DNA from 2 places in the Streptomyces sp. NPDC056224 genome. Region 1 is predicted to be linked to the other one. Evidence: predicted binding sites of a transcription regulator. Region 1 holds the regulator's gene; the other holds the start of a gene.
What was found. The regulator HspR, encoded in region 1, represses chaperone genes until heat shock. The targets are predictions, from matches to a motif close to TTGAGNNNNNNNNNCTCAA.

Region 1 (6,970 bases):
GCCAAGCGCCAGGCGGTCACGAACGTGGACCGGACCATCCGCTCCGTCAAGCGCCACATGGGCACTGACTGGAAGATCAACCTGGATGGCAAGGACTTCAACCCGCAGCAGATGAGCGCCTTCATCCTGCAGAAGCTGAAGCGCGACGCCGAGGCCTACCTGGGTGAGAAGGTCACGGACGCGGTCATCACCGTCCCGGCCTACTTCAACGACTCCGAGCGTCAGGCGACGAAGGAGGCCGGTGAGATCGCGGGTCTGAACGTCCTGCGCATCGTCAACGAGCCGACCGCGGCCGCCCTGGCCTACGGCCTCGACAAGGACGACCAGACCATTCTCGTCTTCGACCTCGGTGGCGGCACCTTCGACGTGTCGCTCCTGGAGATCGGCGACGGTGTCGTCGAGGTCAAGGCCACCAACGGTGACAACCACCTCGGTGGCGACGACTGGGACCAGCGCGTCGTCGACTACCTCGTGAAGCAGTTCCAGAACGGCCACGGCGTCGACCTGTCCAAGGACAAGATGGCGCTCCAGCGTCTGCGCGAGGCCGCCGAGAAGGCGAAGATCGAGCTGTCCTCCTCCACGGAGACCTCGATCAACCTGCCGTACATCACGGCGTCCGCCGAGGGCCCGCTGCACCTGGACGAGAAGCTCACGCGCTCGCAGTTCCAGCAGCTGACCGCGGACCTGCTCGACCGCTGCAAGACCCCGTTCCACAACGTCATCAAGGACGCGGGCATCAACCTGTCCGAGATCGACCACGTGGTCCTGGTCGGCGGCTCCACCCGCATGCCGGCCGTCGCCGAGCTCGTCAAGGAGCTCACCGGCGGTCAGGACGCCAACAAGGGCGTCAACCCGGACGAGGTCGTCGCCATCGGCGCCACCCTCCAGGCCGGTGTGCTCAAGGGTGAGGTCAAGGACGTCCTGCTCCTCGACGTGACCCCGCTGTCCCTGGGCATCGAGACCAAGGGCGGCATCATGACCAAGCTGATCGAGCGCAACACGACCATCCCGACCAAGCGCTCCGAGATCTTCACGACGGCCGAGGACAACCAGCCGTCCGTGCAGATCCAGGTCTACCAGGGCGAGCGCGAGATCGCGGCGTACAACAAGAAGCTCGGCATGTTCGAGCTGACCGGCCTGCCCCCGGCCCCGCGTGGCGTCCCGCAGATCGAGGTCTCCTTCGACATCGACGCGAACGGCATCATGCACGTCACGGCCAAGGACCTCGGCACGGGCAAGGAGCAGAAGATGACCGTCACCGGCGGCTCTTCGCTCGGCAAGGACGAGGTCGACCGCATGCGCCAGGAGGCGGAGCAGTACGCGGACGAGGACCTGCGCCGCAAGGAGGCGGCCGAGTCCCGCAACCAGGGCGAGCAGCTCGTCTACCAGACGGAGAAGTTCGTCAAGGACAACGAGGACAAGGTCCCGGCCGAGGTCAAGACCGAGGTCGAGGCCGCCGTCGCCGAGCTGAAGGAGAAGCTCAAGGGCGAGGACACCGCCGAGATCCGCACCGCGACCGAGAAGCTCGCCGCGGTCAGCCAGAAGCTCGGCCAGGCGATCTACGCCGACGCGCAGGCCGCGCAGGGCGCCGCCGGCGCCGCTGCCGGTGACGCGGGCCAGGCGAAGGCCGACGACGACGTCGTCGACGCCGAGATCGTCGACGACGAGAAGCCGAAGGGCGGCGCTGCCTGATGTCGGAGGAGACCCCGGGCTTCGAGGAGAAGCCCGACGTCCCCGTCGACGGCACGCCCGACGAGCCGAAGGCCGCCGACTCCGCCAAGGAGGCGGCGGCCCCGGCCGGGGACTCTGCAGCGGATGTGGCCCTGCTGGCGCAGCTGGACCAGGCCCGTACGGCGCTCGGTGAGCGCACCACGGACCTCCAGCGGCTCCAGGCGGAGTACCAGAACTACCGCCGCCGGGTGGAGCGGGACCGGATCACCGTCAAGGAGATCGCGGTCGCGTCCCTCCTGACGGAACTCCTCCCGACCCTGGACGACATCGGCCGGGCGCGGGAGCATGGCGAGCTGGTCGGCGGTTTCAAGTCGGTGGCCGAATCGCTAGAGACGGTCGCCGCCAAGATGGGTCTGCAGCAGTTCGGCAAGGAGGGCGAGCCCTTCGACCCGACGATCCACGAGGCCCTGATGCACTCGTACGCGCCGGACGTCACCGAGACGACCTGCGTGGCGATCCTGCAGCCGGGGTACCGAATCGGCGAGCGTACGATCCGTCCCGCGCGGGTCGCGGTGGCCGAGCCCCAGCCGGGCGCGGCCCCCAAGTCCGAGTCGGCCGAGGCCGACGCGCCGTCGGACAAGGACACGGATGCCCCCGACAAGGGCTGATGTTGAACCTGTAGGAGCACGAGAGGAGGGACACCGGGGATGAGCACGAAGGACTTCGTCGAGAAGGACTACTACAAGGTCCTCGGTGTCCCGAAGGACGCCACCGAGGCCGAGATCAAGAAGGCGTACCGGAAGCTCGCACGCGAGTTCCACCCGGACGCCAACAAGGGCGACGCCTCCGCCGAGGAGCGCTTCAAGGAGATCTCCGAGGCGAACGACATCCTCGGCGACGCCAAGAAGCGCAAGGAGTACGACGAGGCGCGCGCCCTGTTCGGCAACGGTGGCTTCCGCCCCGGGCCGGGCGGGGCCGGCGGGTCGTTCAACTTCGACCTCGGCGACCTGTTCGGCGGCGCCCAGCCGGGTCCCGGCGGCGCGGGCGGCGGCTTCGGCGGCGGCCTGGGCGATGTCTTCGGCGGCCTGTTCAACCGCGGCGCCGGGCCGGGTGCGGGAACCCGCACCCAGCCGCGCCGCGGCCAGGACATCGAGTCGGAGGTCACCCTCTCCTTCACGGAGGCGGTGGACGGGGCCACGGTCCCGCTCCGGATGTCCTCGCAGGCCCCGTGCAAGGCGTGTTCGGGCACCGGCGACAAGAACGGCACCCCCCGGGTGTGCCCGACCTGTGTCGGCACCGGCCAGGTCTCGCGGGGCAGCGGCGGCGGCTTCTCGCTGACCGACCCCTGCGCGGACTGCAAGGGCCGCGGCCTGATCGCCGAAACCCCCTGTGACGTCTGCAAGGGCAGCGGGCGCGCCCGCAGCTCGCGCACCATGCAGGTCCGGATCCCGGCGGGCGTCTCCGACGGCCAGCGGATCCGGCTGCGCGGCAAGGGCGCGCCGGGCGAGCGCGGCGGTCCGGGCGGTGACCTCTACGTCGTCGTGCACGTCGACTCCCACCCGGTGTTCGGCCGCAAGGACGACAACCTGACGGTGACCGTCCCGGTGACGTTCGCGGAGGCGGCGCTGGGCGCCGACATCAAGGTGCCGACCCTGAACGGCCCCGCGGTGACGCTCAAGCTGCCGCCGGGCACCCCGAACGGCCGTACGATGCGGGCCCGCGGCAAGGGAGCGGTCCGCAAGGACGGCACCCGCGGAGACCTGCTGGTGACGGTGGAGGTCGCGGTCCCGGCCGAGCTGTCGGACAAGGCGCGCGAGGCGCTGGAGATGTACCGCGAGGCGACGGAGTCGCAGGACCCCCGCTCCGCGCTGTTCGAGTCCGCGAAGGGAGCATGACATGGACGGCCGCCGACGACAGTCCTCCCGCTTGGGCGGGGGCTACCAGCTCACCGACGAGACCCCGGTCTACGTGATCTCGGTGGCCGCCCAGCTCTCGGGCCTGCATCCGCAGACCCTGCGCCAGTACGACCGTCTCGGCCTGGTCTCCCCGGACCGTACGGCCGGGCGCGGCCGGCGCTACTCGGCCCGTGACATCGAGCTGCTGCGCACGGTGCAGGCGCTGTCCCAGGACGAGGGCATCAACCTGGCGGGCATCAAGCGGATCATCGAACTGGAGAACCAGGTCGCGGCGCTCCAGCAGCGCGTGGCCGAGCTCTCCGCCGCGGTGGACGGCGCGGCGGCCACGCTCCAGGCCCGCGAGGCCCAGGTGCACGCCTCCTACCGGCGCGACCTGGTCCCGTACCAGCCGCCGGTGCCGGGCAGCGCCCTGGTCGTCTGGCGGCCCAAGCGCCCGACGGACTGACAGCGCGTGCGAAGGCCCCTCCCGGACGGGAGGGGCCTTCGGCGTCTCCCCGGGGCCGGTCAGAGCCGCGGACCGCGCGTGGGCCCCGAGACCTGGCCCAGGATCCCCGACTGGGCGATGAGGAAGCCGAGCTGGGCCCGGCTGCCGCTGCCCAGGGCGGAGGCCAGCTTGGCGATGTGCGCGCGGCAGGTCCGTACGTTCATGCCCAGGCGGCGAGCGATGGCCTCGTCCACGTGCCCCTCGACGAGGAGCTGGGCGATGGAGCGCTGCACGCCCGAGATCCCCGAGGGTGTCGGATCGTAGGGGATCTGCTCGTTGAGCGGCGTGGCCCGGCGCCACAGCTGCTCGAAGACCCGGGCCAGGTAGCGGACGAGCGCCGGGTGCCGCAGTTCCAGGGCGATCTGCTGGTCGTCGCTGGCGGGGATGAAGGCGACCGACTCGTCGCAGATGATGAGCCGTTCGACCAGCTCTTCCAACGTCCGGATCTCGACCTTTCCGCTGGCCATCCGGTCGACGTAGGCCATCGTCCCGCGGCTGTGGCGCACGGTGTGCTGGTAGAGGGTGCGCATGCTCACGCCCCGCCGGATGAGCGGCTGGTCCCGTTCTATCGCCTGGTTCAGAATGTTCTCGGAACGCCCGCCTCCCGGCTGGATGGTGAGCATTTCCGCCTGGCACTCGGCGGTGGCGACATTGAGGGCCGCGTTGATCCTGTTGAATCCCTCCAGCACGGTGATCGCGTGCGTGGGTGCGGGAGTCAGGGCGCTGATGGCCATGAATGGCTCAAACGCTTCGGTGAGCTCGATGGAGGAGCGCCGGCGTTGCAGGATCTCCCGTTCCAGCGGGTGCAGCCGCTGCGCGAGGGCCACCGAAGGCGGAACCGGACGGAGCCAGTTGTCGTCGTCCGGGTCAGGGTGCAGCAGGGCGAATTCCAGCAGGCAGGGCGTCTGCTCGACCTCTTCGCGGGCTATGCGGCCGGAGCTGAGCGCGCTCGCGTACAACTCGGCCCCCAGGTCGCACAGGTCCGTCACCGCATGGGGATGTGTCTGGTTCATCCGCATAATCGGCAAATCTCCCACCCCCAGGGTCCTGCATGTACAGGAACATGATGCATCGCCACGGTGGCAATGGCGTGGCTCGATAAGTCATCGTCTGAGATGCGGGGGAGAGGAATCCATCAAGTGAGGACAACGTCGACCATGTACAAGAAATTGCTTCGCTCGGTGGCTGCCATTGCTCTCTCTACGGCCGCTGCTGTCGGTGGAATCTCGCTCGCGCAGACCAGCTGGGGCGGCGCGCCCGCCGACAGCGGTTGGGGGGCCGGTGCCACCACCGGTGAGAGCGACAGTGGTTGGGGCAAGGTCTTGGCCGACAGCGGCTGGGGCCCCGCACCCAAGCCGGTTATGGGTGGGAAGTCTTCGGACGCATGACCCCCGACGACCGCGGCTTCCGCCGCGAAATGGCCTCCGCTTACCGGTCGGGATGGCAGTTCATCGACCTGGCCACGGCGATCCCGTACCCCGGGGACTCGCTGATGGTCACCCTGTTCGGTCAACCGATCGTCGTCGTGCGCGAGGAGGACGAGGACGTACGTGCCTACCGGTGCCTGCGCCGCCCGCGGGGCGCGCCGCAGCCCGTCCGCTGCGAGGTGCGCTACGGAATGGTCTTCGTCAATCTTGATCAGCGCGATCACCAGCTCTTCGAACCCGATATCACCACCGCCACCCCCCGCAGTGCCTGAAGCGATTCCCCCTTCGTTCCAGATCGCTCAGGCGCTACCCCCACACAACGGCGCCATCGTGGACCTGACCACGATGGCGCCGTTGTGATGTCCGCGTCCAGTCGCTGACCGGACAAGATGCGGGCGGATGAGCGGATGAGCGGATCGGCGGACGACCGGATGAGCGGATAGGGAGTCAGCGGTTCACGCGCGGCCCATGGCCCGGTCCAGCGTGATCTCCATGACGACCCGGTCGGGATTGGGCGAGGGCGTCCGCCCGTAGCGCTCCGCGTAGCGCGCCACCGCCTCGGCGACCGAGGCCTCGTCCGTGCGGATCACCGCGCGGCCCTCCAGGGTGGCCCAGCGGCGCCCTTCCATCTGGCACACCGCGACCCGCGCCCCGCCCGGCTGCCCGGCCTGGGCCGCCAGGATGTTGCGGACCTTCTTGCTGTGCTTGTTGCTGATCACCCGGGCCAGGCCGGCCTCCGGGTCGTAGGTCACCCCCACCGGCACCACGTGGGGCGTGCCGTCGGGGCGCGGCGTGGTCAGCGTGCAGACGTGCCGTTCCCGCCAGAAGGCGAGGTACTCGGGCGTCGGGTGGAGTACGTCATGGGACATGGCCCGAAGAGTACGACTCTCTGCCTTGAGTGGAATAGACTCAACTTTGCATAGGTTGTTTATGTCAGAGTTAGGCAGAGTGAGTCGTCGGGGTGTCGTCACCCCTTCCGGAGAGGAGAAGCCGCCCCGTGGACGCCGAGCTGACCAACAAGAGCCGAGCCGCGCTGAACGCGGCCACCAGCAGGGCCGTCAAGGACGGCCACGCCGATCTGACCCCCGCCCACCTGTTGCTGGCGCTCCTCGCCGGCGAGGACAACGAGAACATCACCGACCTGCTCGCCGCCTCGGATGCCGACCAGGCCGCCGTGCGCGGCGGCGCCGAGCGGCTGCTGGCTGCCCTGCCCAGCGTCACCGGCTCCACGGTCGCGCCCCCGCAGCCCACCCGCGAGCTGCTCGCCGTACTCGCCGAGGCCGACGCCCGGGCGGGCGGGCTGGGCGACGACTACCTGTCCACCGAGCACCTGCTCATCGCCCTCGCCGCCAAGGGCGGCGCGGTCGGCGAGATCCTGTCCACCCAGGGGGCGAGCGCGAAGAAGCTGCTGGACGCCTTCGAGAACGCGAGAGGAGGGCGGCGGGTGACCACCCCCGACCCCGAGGGCCAGT
Region 2 (6,970 bases), on a different contig from region 1:
CGGTTCGCACAGGAGGCGCCAGATGCCCACGTCCCAGAACTCCCCGTCCCGAGAGGCCGGTTACCGGAACCCCGGTCCGCTGGTCGGCGTGGGCTGGCTCGCGCAGCGGCTGGCCGCTCCCGGGCTGGTGATCTTCGACGCCTCCGTCGGCGCCCATCGCGGCGCCGCCCACCGGATCCCCGGCGCCCGCCCCTTCGACCTCGACGGGGACCTGTCCGACCACGACGCCCCCGCCCCGCACACCATGCCCGGCGCCGCACGGTTCACCGAGGCGATGCGGGCCCTCGGCGTCGACGACACCTCCACCGTGGTCGTCTACGACGGCGCCGGCATCTACTCCAGCGCCCGCGCCTGGTGGATGCTGCGCGCGATGGGCTTCGACCGGGCCGCCGTACTCGACGGGGGACTGCCCGCCTGGGAGGCCGCCGGGCTGCCCGTGGAGGCCACCGGCCCGGCCTGGGGGAACCCCGCGGCGGCAGCCGGAGGAGAGGGCCCGCGCGGCTCCTTCACCGCCCGCCCCCGGCCCGGGCTGCTGGCCGACGGCGCCACCATCGCCGCGGCCCTGGCCGACCCGGCCGCCGCGGTCCTGGACGCCCGTACCCGCGAGCGCTTCGCGGGCACCGCCCCCGAACCCCGCCCGGGCCTGCGCGGCGGCCACATGCCGGGCGCGTTCAACCTGCCCTTCGCCGAACTCCAGCGCGCCGACGGACTGATGCGCCCGGCGGAGGAACTCCGCGCGGCCGTCCACGCGCTGACCGGCGAGCGGGAGCGCCTCTACTTCAGCTGCGGATCGGGAGTGACGGCCTGCGTCCTGGCCCTCGGCGCCACCCTCGCCGGCTACCGGGACCTGGCCGTGTACGACGGCTCGTGGAGCGAGTGGGGCATGCCCTCGGACGAGCGGCCGGTGGTCACGGGCCACGGGCCGGCGGGCGGGGACGGGGGCGGCGGAGGGGGTGCCGCGGGGGTCGCCGGCGGTGCCGGGGTCGCGGGGGTCGCGGGCGGTGCCGGGGGTTAACCCCACCCCAGGCCCGGGGACCTGCCCCATCGGCCGCGGGGCGCTCCCCGCCGGAGACTCGTGACCATGCTTTCTCACGCCGTGTCATCCCGCCCCGCCCGCACCGCCGCCGTCGCCCTCGGGGCCGGGCTCCTGCTGGCGGGCTGCTCCTTCGGGGACGGCCCCCAGAAGACGGCGACGGCCGACGCCACGGTCACCGAGGCCGTCACCGCGGTGGAGGTCACGGGTGCCCGGGCCGGCTCGGTCGAGGTCACCGCCGCGAACGGGCCCGGAGTCACGGTCCGCCGAACCGTCCACTACCGCGGGGACACCGTGCCGACGCCCGGACAGCGGGTCACCGCGGGCGTACTCACCTTCTCCGACGGCTGCGACGCGACCTGCTTCATCGACTACCGCCTGGAGGTCCCGGCCTCCGCCACGGTCAGGCTGGAGAGCAGCAGCGGCCGCATCACGGTGACCGGCGTGGCGGCGGCCGAGCTGACGGCCGACTCCGGCGAGGTCCGGGCCGACCGCATCACGGGCCCGCTGAAGGCCCGTACCTCCTCGGGCGCGATCACCGCCTCCGGCCTGGCCGGGCCCACCGCCGAGGTCCGCTCCGACTCGGGCGACGCCCGCCTGGACTTCACACGGGCCCCGTCCTCGGTGCTCGCCGAGACCGGTTCGGGCGACGTCACCCTGGACGTTCCCCGGGCCCCCTACCGGATGGCGGTCACCACCACCTCCGGTGCCCGCGACGTCACCCTCCCCACGGACCCCTCGGCACCCGCCAGCCTCGCGGTGAAGACCACCTCGGGCGACGTCCGCGTCTCGGCACGGAGCTGACGGCCGACGGGGCCGGTCCAGGGCTGCCCCCGGGTCGTTCGCCCCGGGCGAACGGCAGTTGGGGAACAACGGGCGGCGCACATGCATTGAGTCGGCATAGCTCAACTTCACTGCCGGAGGGAAGATCATGGCTTCGACGTCCGTAACGCTCACCCTGCCCGTGCTGCCGCTCGACGACGAGGTCGTGCTGCCTGGGATGGTCGTTCCGCTCGACCTGTCCGACGCCGAGGTGCGCGCCGCCGTGGAGGCGGCCCAGGCGGCGGCGGGCAGCGGCGGAAAGCCCCGGGTGCTGCTCGTGCCGCGGATCGACGGGACGTACGCCGGCACCGGTGTGCTCGGGACCGTCGAGCAGGTGGGGAGGCTCTCCGACGGGGATCCCGGCGCGCTCATCCGCGGCCGCGGCCGGGTCCGCATCGGCGCCGGGACGACCGGACCAGGGGCCGCGCTCTGGGTCGAGGGCGAGACCGTCGACGAGCACGTGCCGGACCCGCTGCCGGGTGCGGTCACCGAGCTCGTCAAGGAGTACAAGGCGCTCGCCACCAGCTGGCTGAAGAAGCGCGGCGCCTGGCAGGTCGTCGACCGGGTCCAGCAGATCGAAGGGGTCTCGGCCCTCGCCGACAACTCCGGGTACTCGCCGTTCCTGACGGTCGAGCAGAAGGTCGAACTGCTGGAGACCGCAGACCCCGTCGCCCGGCTCAAGCTGGCCGTCAAGGCACTCAGCGACCACCTCGCCGAGCAGGACGTCGCCGAGTCCATCGCCAAGGACGTGCAGGACGGCGTCGACAAGCAGCAGCGGGAGTTCCTGCTGCGCCGGCAGCTGGACGCCGTCCGCAAGGAACTGCGCGAGCTGAACGGGGAGAAGGACGGCGAGGAGTCCGACGACTACCGCAGCCGCGTCGAGGCCGCCGACCTCCCCGAGAAGGTCCGCGAGGCCGCGCTCAAGGAGGTCGACAAGCTGGAGCGGGCCAGCGACCAGAGCCCGGAGGGCTCCTGGATCCGCACCTGGCTGGACACCGTCCTGGAGCTGCCCTGGAACGAGCGCACGGAGGACCGGTACGACATCCAGGGCGCGCGGGCCGTCCTCGACGCCGAACACGCCGGGCTGAGCGACGTGAAGGACCGCATCACCGAATACCTCGCCGTGCGCAAGCGGCGCACCGAGCGCGGCATGGGCGTGATCGGCGGCCGCCGCGGCGGAGCCGTCCTCGCGCTCGTCGGGCCGCCCGGTGTCGGCAAGACCTCGCTCGGTGAGTCCGTCGCCCACGCCATGGGCCGCAAGTTCGTCCGGGTCGCGCTCGGCGGCGTACGCGACGAGGCCGAGGTACGGGGACACCGCCGGACCTACGTCGGCGCCCTGCCGGGCCGCATCGTCCGGGCGATCAAGGAGGCCGGGTCGATGAACCCGGTCGTCCTGCTCGACGAGATCGACAAGGTGGGCTCCGACTTCCGCGGGGACCCGGCCGCCGCCCTCCTGGAAGTCCTGGACCCGGCGCAGAACCACACCTTCCGGGACCACTACCTGGAGGTGGAGCTCGACCTCAGCGACGTGGTGTTCCTGGCCACCGCCAACGTCCTGGAGGCCATCCCGGAGGCTCTGGCCGACCGCATGGAGCTGGTCCGCCTCGACGGGTACACCGAGGACGAGAAGGTCGTCATCGCCCGCGACCACCTGCTGCCCCGCCAGCTGGAGCGCGCCGGCCTCGGCGCCGACGAGGTGGTCCTGCAGGAGGAGGCGCTCAGGAAGCTCGCCGGCGAGTACACCCGCGAGGCGGGCGTACGCACCCTGGAGCGGTCCATCGCGCGGCTGCTCCGCAAGGTCGCCTCGCAGCACGAACTGGGCGAGCGCGAGCTGCCCTTCAGCATCGGCGCCGACGACCTGCGTGCCCTGATCGGCCGCCCGCACCACGTGCCGGAGTCCGCCCAGGACCCGGCGGAGCGGCGTACCGCGGTGCCCGGCGTGGCCACCGGCCTCGCGGTGACCGGCGCGGGCGGCGACGTGCTGTTCGTGGAGGCCTCACTGGCCGACCCGGAGACGGGCGCGGCCGGTCTGACCCTCACCGGCCAGCTCGGCGACGTCATGAAGGAGTCGGCGCAGATCGCGCTCAGCTTCCTGCGCTCGCACGGCGCCGAACTGGAACTCCCGGTGGCCGACCTGAAGGACCGGGGCGTGCACATCCACTTCCCGGCGGGCGCGGTCCCCAAGGACGGCCCGAGCGCGGGCATCACCATGACGACGGCCCTCGCCTCGCTGCTCTCCGGGCGGCAGGTGCGCACGGACGTGGCCATGACCGGCGAGGTCTCGCTGACCGGGCGGGTCCTGCCGATCGGCGGGGTCAAGCAGAAGCTGCTCGCCGCGCACCGGGCCGGGCTGACCACCGTCATCATCCCCAAGCGCAACGAGGCCGACCTGGACGACGTCCCGGCCGAGGTGCTGGAGGGACTGGAGGTGCACCCGGTGACGGATGTGCGCCAGGTCCTGGAACTCGCCCTGGCCCAGGCCCGGGCCGGGGCGGAAGTGCCCTTCACCACCGCCGCGTAGGGGCGGGTCACGGCGCCCGGGTCCCCTCCCCCGGACTCCGTCCGGGGGGACCCCCGGGCGGGGCCCCGGGCCGTCGGCGTGCCGGCTGCGAAATACTGGCGGCCCACACACCACAGAGGGAGCCTGACGTGCACGGGAGCGAAGACCAGGAGTTCCTTGCCCTGGAGCGGGAGCTGTCCGTCTTCCTCCGGCGCGCCCGCGCCTCCTCCGGCGAGATGGCCCGCGAGCTCCACCCCGAACTCGAACCCGCCGCGTACGGACTCCTGACCCGCCTGGAGGCGGCCGGCCGGCAGCGGGCCACCGAGCTCGCCGCGTACTTCGGCGTCGGCAAGGCCACCATGAGCCGCCAGCTGCGGGCCCTGGAGGTGCTGGGCCTGGTCGCCCGCGAGCCCGACCCGGCCGACGGCCGGGCCTTCCTGGTCGGCCTCACCGAGGAGGGCCGCGCGCGGTTCCTGCGGGTGCGTGACGCGCGGCGCGAGCAGTACATGCGCAAGCTCGCCGGCTGGGACCGCGGCGAGGTGGCCGAACTCGCCCGGCTGCTCAACCAGCTGAACGCGGGCGAGGAGTAGACCCGCAGGGGCCGGGAGACGGGCTCCGAAGAGGCCGGGGGAAGAGGCCCGGAGAGGCCGGGGGAAGAGGTCCGAAGAGGCCCGGAGAGGTCCGGAGCGGCTGCGCGCCGGCCCTCACAGCTCCGCGTAGACCGCCGAGGCGTCGTCGTGCCGCTTGTACCGGGCCGACGGGCGGGCCGGGTCGGACTCGACGGCGCGGACCCTGCCGATCAGCCCCTCCGCGCCCTCCTTCCGCAGCACCGCCAGGCACTGGGACCAGTCGCCCTCCTGGAACGTGTCCGTCCACCGGCTCGCCCCGTCCGTGAGCGCGGCCACCGCCCGGACCCGCCCGCGCGGCGTACGCCCCGTCACCGCCCGTACCGCCACCGCCGGATCGGCGGCCGCCGTGAAGAAGCCGCCCTCCGCGTTGCGCAGCGCGTCCGCCGTCTCCTGCGACCGCAGCATCTCCGGCGGGACCCGGTCCAGCCGGTCGTCGAGCACGGCCGTGACCTCACCGTCCGGCGCCTGCAGGAGCAGTACGGAGTCCGAGAGCACGAGGTGCTCCACGTACGCCTCGTCCCAGCGGACGACGACCACCGTCGCCTGCGGCGTGCGGACGTGAGAAAGGTCACAGGTGTCCCGGTGCGCCGCGGCCGTGGAGCGGACGGCTTCCGCCAGGATCCGGTCCAGCGGCATGTCCCGCCGCGATCCGGACAGTTCGGTCAATCGGCCGCCGAGCCGGGCCGTGAACCACGGCACTCCGTGCACGCATCCGTCGTCGCCGCGCGGCGGGGTGACCCCGTCCAGGGCGACCACGACGCCGCCGCCCGAAGCGGGGATCGCGGCCGACACCCAGTCCTCATTGGGGCGTTCCGTGTTGCCGGGGGCCGATGCGAGGTCGATGCGCATGCCGTCATTCTGCCGGGCGCGGGGCTCCGGCGCGCGGGTAGGTCCGTACCAATGCGGGAGGGGTGGGCGGGAGTGGCCCTGCGCGCCGTCCAGGGCCCGGCCGGGGCCCCGCGGGCGTGTGGGCGGGCATCCTGCCAAAGCCCGCGTGGATCTTTCAACCGCCCGTCCGTGGACGCGCCCTGACACCCGGTGCCCGAGTTGGTCGCCAACTCATCCGTGATGTTCACTCGTTCGAGTGGCCGGGTGGGCGATGTGCGGCTCTCTTCCCATCACACTGCGAAGGTCTGAGGCGGTACGAGGGAGCGGGGCGCGTTTACTTGTTGACCGGCCGTTACCTCGGCCACACGAGTAGACGAGCAAGAGCACACGTACAGGATTGCGAGCACCGGTGCAGAAGAAGCGGTCTCGGAAGAACGGCACCGCCACCGACGGCCCGGCCCCCGCAGGACGCCGCGTCCGCGTGCGCCGCAGGCTGGTCGTAGGCGTGGCCGTCGCCGGTCTCACCGTCCTCGCGGCAGGCAGCCCAGCCGTCGTCTCCGCCACGAGAGAACTGAACGACTCCCAGCGCCTGGTCACCCTCGCGGACCGGACCCGGCAGACCCTCACCCTCGCGCACCTCCTCGGCGACGAGCGCGATGCCGTCGTCGAGTACGCCGCGAAGGGCCGCCCCGGCGGGGCCAAGGGACCCGTCCAGGAACGCGCCGCCCGCACCGACCGGCAGCTCGCCGAGGTCCAGGCCGATGCCGACGAGCAGACCGCCCTCGCGCTCGCCCGCGTCCAGGCCGTCCGCGGCGAGGCCGTCGACGGCAAGGGCAGCGCCCTCGCCGCCCACCAGGCCTACGCCGCAGTCATCGCGGAACTGCTCGCCCCCGGCGACCGGCTCGCCGAACTGACCCCGCCGCGCGCCGTGGCCGCCCTCGCCACCACGCGCCCGATGGCCCCGCTGGGCCAGGCGGTCGAACAGGCCTCGGCCACCCGTGGACTGCTGCTCGCGGCGCTGGCCGTCCCCCGCGGCGAGCAGCCCCCCAACTCGGCCGTGGCCGACGAACTCAGCACCGCCGCCCAGCGCTCGCGCGTACGGGAACAGGCCGCGCTGGACGACTTCGCGCGGGCCGCGCGGCCCGACGTACGCCAGAC

Region 2: a site for HspR is predicted at 1,924-1,942, ahead of lon (endopeptidase La). Genes of this name have one in related genera too.

Annotation. Positions count from the first base shown of each region.
Region 1 covers NZ_JBHJTK010000011.1:37,018-43,987, forward strand. The annotation lists gene dnaK (molecular chaperone DnaK) at 1-1,692, shown strand, start outside; gene grpE (nucleotide exchange factor GrpE) at 1,692-2,339, shown strand; gene dnaJ (molecular chaperone DnaJ) at 2,379-3,566, shown strand; gene ACFCZ1_RS16365 (heat shock protein transcriptional repressor HspR) at 3,568-4,032, shown strand; gene ACFCZ1_RS16370 (helix-turn-helix transcriptional regulator) at 4,092-5,084, opposite strand; gene ACFCZ1_RS16375 ((2Fe-2S)-binding protein) at 5,456-5,770, shown strand; gene ACFCZ1_RS16380 (pyridoxamine 5'-phosphate oxidase family protein) at 5,954-6,367, opposite strand; gene clpB (ATP-dependent chaperone ClpB) at 6,496-6,970, shown strand, end outside.
Region 2 covers NZ_JBHJTK010000008.1:68,475-75,444, forward strand. The annotation lists gene ACFCZ1_RS13460 (sulfurtransferase) at 23-1,015, shown strand; gene ACFCZ1_RS13465 (DUF4097 domain-containing protein) at 1,082-1,837, shown strand; gene lon (endopeptidase La) at 1,965-4,376, shown strand; gene ACFCZ1_RS13475 (MarR family winged helix-turn-helix transcriptional regulator) at 4,472-4,945, shown strand; gene ACFCZ1_RS13480 (hypothetical protein) at 5,060-5,833, opposite strand; gene ACFCZ1_RS13485 (nitrate- and nitrite sensing domain-containing protein) at 6,222-6,970, shown strand, end outside.